2 regions of the Aeromicrobium changchenzhani genome follow, and region 1 is predicted to be linked to the other one. Evidence: riboswitches for the same ligand, from Rfam matches in the RefSeq annotation. Region 1 holds a riboswitch; the other holds the start of a gene.

Region 1 (4,074 bases):
CCGCCGCGAACGCCGAGACGGTGATGAGCGTCATCCCGTATGCCATCGAGCGCCGCTCACCGATCCGGTCGACCACCGCGCCCCAGAGGATCAGCGTCAGCGTCGTACCGACGAGCGGGGCTGAAGCGATCAGACCAGCGTGAACGAGCGAGAGTCCGCGTTCGAGGTGGAGCAGCGGGATGAGGAATGGTGCCGCGCTGATGAACACGGTGCCAGCGATCTGTCCGGCCATGCTGACTGCCAGCATCAGCCATCGATTGGGCGTGCGCTCAGCGATCATCAAGCGACATCATATTCCTCCGCATGGGCGGTGCCCCAGCAACCTAATCCCGCCGCAATTAGGTGGCTGAGACACCGCCGGGGGAGTCGAGAGGTTGCTGAGACACCGCTCAACGGGTGAAGGTACCGACCGAGGCCAATGCCTCGCGCAGCAGCGCGCCTCTGCCACCTTCCATATCGTCCAGGACTTCGGTGCTCAGCGCCTCCTCCGGCGTGAGCCAAGTGAGTTCGAGCGCATCCTGGCGGGGCTGGCAGTCGCCGGTGACCGGGATGACGTAGGCGAGCGCAACCGCATGCTGGCGCGGGTCATGGAGCGGCGTGACGCCCGGCAGCGGGAAATATTCGGCCACCGAGAACGGCACTGTGCTGACTGGCAACTGCGGAAAGGCAGTCGGTCCGAGATCTTTCTCGAGGTTTCGAAGCAGCGCGTCGCGGACTGATTCACCGTGCATGACGCGGCCTGAAACGAGCGTTCGGGTGAGTTCGCCAGTTGTTGCCGATCCGCGCAGCAGTATGCCGATTAGCTCGACATGGCCGAGTGCATCGATCCGTACGGGCACCGCTTCGACATACAGAATCGGCACTCGTGATCGCGTCTCCTCGAGTGCGATGTCGGAGAGCCAGCCGGGATTGGGATCGGGAGTGCGTACAGAAGCCATAACGCATTCTCGCAGTTGCTACGTTTCTTCCCATGACTGAAACGCCCGATGCGGACGCAATCGCTCTCGCGCAGCAACTCCTCGACGATGCGCGGGAGGGAAATGCCGAGCACCTGACGGCCTATTTGGACGCGGGAGTGCCGGTCGAATTGACCGATACGGCGGGCAACACCCTGCTCATGCTGGCGGCCTATCACGGTCATACGTCGATCCTGGCAGCACTTATCGAGCGCGGTGCGAACGTTGATGCGATCAATGATCGTGGCCAGTCGCCGATCGCCGGTGCATTGTTTAAAGGTGACGAAGAAGTTGTCGCACTGCTGCTCGCCGCGGATGCGGATCTCGATGTAGGCACGCCCTCGGGCCGGGCTGCAGCCGAGATGTTCGATCGCACGGACCTGCTGGGCGGTGTCTGAGCAACCGCATCGGCGGCTTGGGTTCAAGGGTCGTGGCAACACTCGGCAGGCTGAAAGGTTGCCCAGCCACCGCCGGGTCGGGTTGGCTTGAAGGAGGTACGCTGGACTCACATGACAGGGGAGCGCCTTGCAGACGGTGCTGAGAGTGCGGATCCACCGCAGACCCTTGAACCTGCTCCGGTTAGTACCGGCGAAGGGAGTCCGCATGACAACATCTGTGCAACCCTCCAAAGTCCGTGAGTTCTTTTCTTATCGGACCATCGATCTGGTCACCATCGCCACCTTGGGTGTCGCCTTCGGTGTCATCTTCTGGGGCTGGGGGAAGCTGTATGAGCCGATCAGCAACCTGCTCAACCTGAGCTATCCGCCATCGGCGGGTCTCATGGTTGGCCCCTGGCTGATGGCCGGTGTGGTGGGCGGTCTAATCGTCCGCAGAGCCGGCGCGGCGCTCGTGACCGAGATCATCGCGGCTGCTGTGTCCGCATTGGTTCCCGGCGGGACCCAATGGGGTATGAGCGTGCTGGTTTCGGGATTCTGGCAGGGCCTTGGCGCCGAATTGATTTTGGCGGTTTTCCTCTACAAACGCTTCGGCATCTTTGCGGCGGCGCTTGCTGGCATCTTGTCGGCGGCCTTCGAAGGCGCGTATGAATGGCAGGCCTATTACCCCGATTGGGAATGGCCCTACCGGTTTGCGCATCTGGGCTTCCTGGCTGTCTCGGGTGCCATCATCGCGGGTGCGGGTGGCTGGGCGTTGACGCGCGCGCTCGCCCGAGCTGGCGTGCTTGATTCCTTCGGGCCGGGGCGCGAAGCCAGTCCCGAGGTGTGACGTCCATGGCCGCCGGGGCTCGTTTCTGCGGGTTTTCCTGGCGGCCGCTCGGTCGTCGTGAGCCAGTGATCGCTGGCTTCGATCTCACCATCGAAGCTGGCGAGCGCGTCCTCATCACCGGGCCGAGTGGCGCCGGAAAATCGACCCTTTTGTATGCGCTTGCAGGCGCTCTGGGAACCACCATCGCCGGGGACAAGAGCGGTGACGTTGAGGTGGACGGCCGCATCGGCTTGCTATTGCAAAATCCCGGCGATGCCGTCGTCGCGGAGCGCATCGGACGCGATGTGGCATTCGGGCCAGAGAATCTCGGGTTGTCGCGAGTTGAGATCGCCCGGCGAGTGACCGCTGCGCTTGCGGCGGTCGGGCTCCCATACCGTGCAGATCACTTCACCACGGCACTGTCCGGCGGGGAACTCCAGCGGCTCGCGCTAGCCGGCGTACTCGCGATGGAGCCGCAGTTGTTGCTGCTTGATGAACCGACATCGATGCTTGATGAGATTAATGCGACGGCCGTACGACGGGCAATCATCGATGCTGCCGGCGATTCGACCCTCATCGTCGTCGAACATCACATCGGCCCGTGGCTGGAGCATGTTGATCGGGTCATCGTGCTCTCCAAGGATGGCTGCATAGTCAGCGATGGACCACCCACCTCGTTGACGGCGGCGAACCTTCCGGACGGTGTCTGGGCGCCCGGGCTGCCGACGCCAACGCCCTTGGAGATTCCCCAAGCGTTGGTTCAACCGCGCGCCGATCCGCTGCGCATCGCGCTGAGTGAGGTGAGCGTCGATCTGCGTACGCGCACTCTTCGCGGTGCCGAGACATCACATGCGCTGACCGCATTCAGCGCGGATCTCGAACCGGGCGCAATCACGGCGCTCAGAGGACCGAGCGGCGCGGGCAAATCCACGGCGCTGGCTACTTTCGCAGGCCTGCTCACACCACGATCGGGGACCGTCACCCCCCGCGTGAATGCTTGGCGATCACCGAAACTTGCCGGCGCAATCGGCTGGGTCCCACAAAATCCTGAGCACGGATTCCTCGCACGGACAGTCGCCGAGGAAGTCGAAAAAACCTCTGCGCGGCTCGGCACCGTAGTTGATACGGGTGCGCTGCTCGACGTATTCGGCCTCAGCGCTCTGGCTCAGTCCAGCCCCTATCGATTGTCCGGCGGTGAGCAGCGACGGCTAGCCCTTGCTGCTGCACTGGGGCATCGGCCAGGGGTGGTGCTCCTCGACGAGCCGACGGTCGGTCAGGACCGCAATACCTGGGCGGCGGTCGTTGGCTGGTTGAGTTCGGCCGCACGCGGGGGAGCTGCGACGGGTGTGGCGACCCATGATGGCCTCATCGAGAGCGATGTTGAGATCCAGCTAATGACGGGCCGGGCCGTATGAGGTCATGGATCGTGCGGGTGAACCCGCTCGTACTTATGTCGATCGGATTGTTCTCGCTGCTGGGATCATTCACTATCCGCGATCTGCAGATCGCACTCATCGCACTCGGCGTGTACGTCGTTGCGGCTGTCCTGCTGTTGCCGTCGTGGAAGTACCCCCTGCTGTGTTTGGCATTCACGTCAGTCGCGGCCTTATCAGTCGTCTACTCCACCTGGCGTGGCGGCGGTCATGATGAGCGGGAGGCGGTAACTGCTGGCGTTCGGATTGTCGTGCTTGCTTGGCCGGGCTCGGTTGCGCTCGGATTTGTCGACGCGGCGAGGCTGGCCGACTACCTTGCCCAAACGCTGCGCCTTCCGGCGCGTTTTGTTGCCGCCTTCTCCGCTGCGCTCCAGCGTTTTGCAAGTCTCGGCGCGTCGTGGCAACAGCTCGATCGGGCACGTCGGATTCGCGGTTTTGGGCCATCGCGCAATCCCATCGCTACGGGAGGCTATGCCGCGAAC
Region 2 (4,074 bases), 1.1 Mb from region 1:
CGATGACGAGGCAAGCGCCTCGGCTCGCTTGGGTATGCGGCCGGCACCGGCGGCCAGGTGTCCGGCCTCGACGGCATGCTTCATCGCCAACGCCATCTGGACCGGCTCGACGGCACGCGTGACTGCGGTCGCCAGCAGCACGCCGTCACATCCGAGCTCCATCGCCAGCGCAGCATCGGAGGCTGTGCCGATCCCGGCGTCGAGGATGATCGGTACTCGTGCTGCGTTGGTGATCGCCTGGATGTTGCGGGGGTTCAGGATGCCCAAGCCCGATCCAATCGGGGCACCTAGCGGCATGACCGCGGCACAGCCCAAGCCCTCGAGCTTGCGGGCGATGATCGGGTCGTCGTTGGTGTAGGCCAGCACCACGAAGTCATCTGCCACGAGCTGCTCGGCGGCCTTGAGGAGCTCGATGGGATCGGGGAGCAGCGTGATGTCGTCGGCGATGACTTCGAGCTTGACCCAGTTGGTTGCACACGCTTCCTGTGCAAGCCGAGCGGTCAGGACCGCCTCCTTGGCCGAAAAGCAGCCAGCGGTGTTGGGCAGCGCCTTGATGCCATTGCGTTCCAGCAGGTCCCAGATGGAGCCCTCGTCGCCGGTCTGCACGCGACGCATGGCGATCGTGGTCAGCTCGGTGCCCGAAGCTAACAGTGCCCGCTCCAGTCCGAGCAGGCTTGATGCTCCTCCGGTTCCCATCACGAGCCGTGAGTCGAAGCGCACGCCGGCTATGTACATGGGTTTATGAGTCATGGTCATCCTCCCTGAACTGCCTGCACGATCTCGATGTGGTCGCCGGCGTGTACGGCCGTCGAGGCCCACGCGCCCCGCGGGACCACGGATTGGTTGACGGCGGCGGCAACGCCGCGGAGACTGCCGCCACCCACAAGGGTGGTGCCGGGGGCGAACTCGGCGACGATCATGTCAAGGGAGGCCTCGGTGGCGAGTGGGTGCTCTTTGCCGTTGATGACGACGGTCATGGTGCTCATGCAGGCTCCTTCACGGTGAATCTCATCGGGTCGGCCATCGACCACAGGTCGTCGAGCGGGCGCTCGGCGAAGATGTCATCGCACGCCGAGGACGTGAGCGCCGACAGCAGTATGCCGTTGCGGTAGTGGCCGGTGGCCAGGATCAGTCCCGGCGTGGCGGTCTGCCCCAGCAGCGGCAGGTTGTCGGGCGTACCGGGCCTGGCGCGCGCGTCGAGGGCGGCGATCGGCACCTCGTCCAGGCCGGGGATGATTGCTCGCGCATCGCGCAACAACCCAAAGACACCGCCGACGGTGGACTGGCGGTCATCGGGTAGCTCTTCGCACGTGGCGCCGATGATGATCTCGCCGCCGGGGCGCCACACGACGTAGATGGGGCGTTGCTGCACGAACCCTCGTACGATGCGCGCCGCGCCGATCCAGTCCATATCGCGACCGTCAAGACGGATGATCTGACCCTTGACCGCTCGCGTAGGGGCGGTGATGTGCGCGAGTGGAGCCACGATGGACCGCGCGGCGTGACCCGCAGCGACCACGACGCGCTCCGCCAGATAGGCGACGCCGTCGGTGTCGACGGCTCCGGTCACGGCCCCGCTGGCATCGACCAGGAGACGATCGGCCGCGACGCGAATGGTTTCGACGCCTAGGTCGCGCAGGATCTGAGACAGCGCGCGGTGCAGGGAACGCGGATCGACCTGGTGGTCGCCGGGAACCCAGTAGGCGCCGGCGATGCGGGGCCCGAGCAGCGGTTCGCGGGCGCGCGCCTCTGCGATGGTCAACTCATGGGCCTCCAGGCCCCAACGGCGCTGCATGTCTCGTAGCCGCAGCAGTTCTTGGGCGTCGCCAGCGTCATAGGCGACTGTCAAGATGCCACTGGTTCGAAAGTCGATGTCAGTCCCGGAGGTGTGCTCGACCTCGGCCGCGAAGACGGGCCACGCGGCCGCCGATGCAACGTTGAGTCGTACAAGGTCGTGTTCTGCGAAGTTGGCCTCGGTGACGGGCGCCAGCATGCCTGCCGCAGCATACGAGGCGCCATCGCCGGGTCGCGGATCCAAACACGCCACGGTCAGGCCTGCTACACGGGCTCGCCACGCGGCGATCGCGCCCACCACACCTTGGCCAACGACCAAGACGTCGGTGGTCGAAGTCCTCATGAATGCTCCCTTCGCTGGCATGATCCAGATCAGGTTCAGCGGTCGGCCAAAGTGCCCTCTCAGCCCAGATCGTCGCCAGGCTCCCGCGCAGCACCCACCCTACGCCGCTACGACCCTGTGCTAGCGTCGCCGGGTAATGACACGGGGTGCCCCGCAACCGGCGGAGCTGAGATGACACCCGCGAACCTGATGCAGTTAATACTGGCGAAGGGATGTCACGGCTATGGCCGTAGTTACATTCACCGATGACCTGTGGGCCGGCACCGCCGACCTCCGCCGCGCGATCGACGAGCTCGAATTCCTCGAACACCTCGGCGCGGGCACTCTGCCGCTCGACGACTTCGCTTTCTACGTCCGCCAAGATGCGTTGTACCTGGCCGGCTACGCGAAGGCGCTCGCCTTGCTCGCCGCCCGTGCCCCGCACCCCGAAGCCGCCGCATTCTGGGCATCGTCAGCGCATACCGCGGCGGTGGTGGAAACAACCTTGCACAGCGGGATCCTCACCCAGATCTCGGACCCGCACATTGTCGAGGAACACTCGCCGACGTGCCTAGGTTATGTGTCGTATCTCGTGGCTACCGCGGCGACAGCGCCCTATCCGGTGGCCGCCGCCGCGGTCCTGCCGTGTTTTTGGATCTACGCCCACGTCGGTGCGCGGCTGGCAAGAAGCGCCTCCGCACTGTTGGCCACCGACCCCGACCACCCGTATGCCACCTGGGTGGCGACCTATGACGGCGAAGAATTCCAGGCAGCGGTACGCACCGCCCGTCGAACAGTCGATGAAGCCGCTGCCACGGCAACAAAGACCGAACGCGAGGCGATGGCTGATACGTTTGCCACCGCAACCCGGTACGAGCTGCTGTTCTGGCACAGTGCCTTCCAGCGCCAGCCCTGGCCGACCGTGTGAGGACCGTCATCCGTGGCCTTGGCGCCGCGCTCACTCTGACTCTCGCACTCACAAGCTGTGCACAGGGCCCGGAATCAACTGGGGCGACGGTCCGCTTCGCGCTCGATTGGACGCCCAACACGAACCACACCGGTCTATATGTGGCACTCAGCGAAGGATACTTCGAGGACGCTGGCATCGACGTCAGGGTTCTCCCCTACAACGAAACCCAGCCCGACCAGCTCATCGACGCGGGCAATGCCGAGTTCGGCGTGAGTTTCCACGATGCTTCCGTGCTGGCACAGGCCAGCGGTGCCGACGTGATCTCGGTGATGGCGCCGTTGCAACATTGGGCGACAGCCATCGGGGTTCGCGCCGACGACGACACGATCACCCGGCCGCGGGACTTGGACGGCAAGACATACGCAGGTTTCGGTGCCCCGTATGAGCAGCCGGCGCTGAGCCAAGTTATCAAGAATGACGGCGGCAAGGGTGAGTTCAAGACAGTCACGCTGGGCACGTCGGCATACGAGGCGCTCTATTCGGGCAAGGTTGACTTCACCATCCCATTCCTCGTCTGGGAAGGATTCGCCGCCGAGCACAACGGCACACCGATGAAGTATTTCAAGTACACCGATTTCGGCTTCCCCGATGCCTACGCGATCGTGATCGACGCGAACCGCGACTGGCTTCAGAAGCATCCGAAGCAGGCACGCGCATTCGTCGGCGCCCTGCAGAAGGGTTACGCCTTTGCGGCGAATGACCCGGCCGCCGCCGCAACGATCCTAATCGCGGCAAATCCGGGCACGTTCGCCGACAAGAAGCTCGTGCAGGAGAGCCAAGCCGAGCTGTCATCGGACTACCTCAAGGCCGATGACGGCACCGTTGGGACGCAGACCCTCAATCAGTGGAGCGGCTATGCCGACTTCCTCTTAGAGAACGGCATCCTCACCGATGAAGACGGCACCACGATCACCGAACGGCCCGACTGGTCGGCGTACTTCACCAACGACTACCTGTCGAAATAGCCCCGGGTGCATATCGTCGAAAA

The links. A riboswitch is a leader RNA that binds a small molecule or an ion and turns the genes downstream of it on or off. The one in region 1 is predicted to bind thiamine pyrophosphate.
Region 2: linked by a shared signal. The riboswitch ahead of thiO (glycine oxidase ThiO) and the one ahead of AC2YB9_RS01580 (ECF transporter S component) in region 1 are both predicted to bind thiamine pyrophosphate.

The regions. Positions count from the first base shown of each region.
Region 1 is NZ_CM172480.1:292,766-296,839, forward strand. Features, by position in the region: gene AC2YB9_RS01565 (MFS transporter) at 1-280, opposite strand, end outside; gene AC2YB9_RS01570 (NUDIX hydrolase family protein) at 390-938, opposite strand; gene AC2YB9_RS01575 (ankyrin repeat domain-containing protein) at 971-1,354, shown strand; TPP riboswitch at 1,461-1,570, shown strand; gene AC2YB9_RS01580 (ECF transporter S component) at 1,560-2,180, shown strand; gene AC2YB9_RS01585 (ABC transporter ATP-binding protein) at 2,186-3,574, shown strand; gene AC2YB9_RS01590 (energy-coupling factor transporter transmembrane component T) at 3,592-4,074, shown strand, end outside.
Region 2 is NZ_CM172480.1:2,719,403-2,723,476, forward strand. Features, by position in the region: gene AC2YB9_RS13715 (thiazole synthase) at 1-750, opposite strand, end outside; gene thiS (sulfur carrier protein ThiS) at 753-986, opposite strand; gene thiO (glycine oxidase ThiO) at 983-2,137, opposite strand; TPP riboswitch at 2,127-2,234, opposite strand; TPP riboswitch at 2,270-2,367, shown strand; gene AC2YB9_RS13730 (TenA family protein) at 2,361-3,044, shown strand; gene AC2YB9_RS13735 (ABC transporter substrate-binding protein) at 3,041-4,051, shown strand; gene AC2YB9_RS13740 (ABC transporter permease) at 4,058-4,074, shown strand, end outside.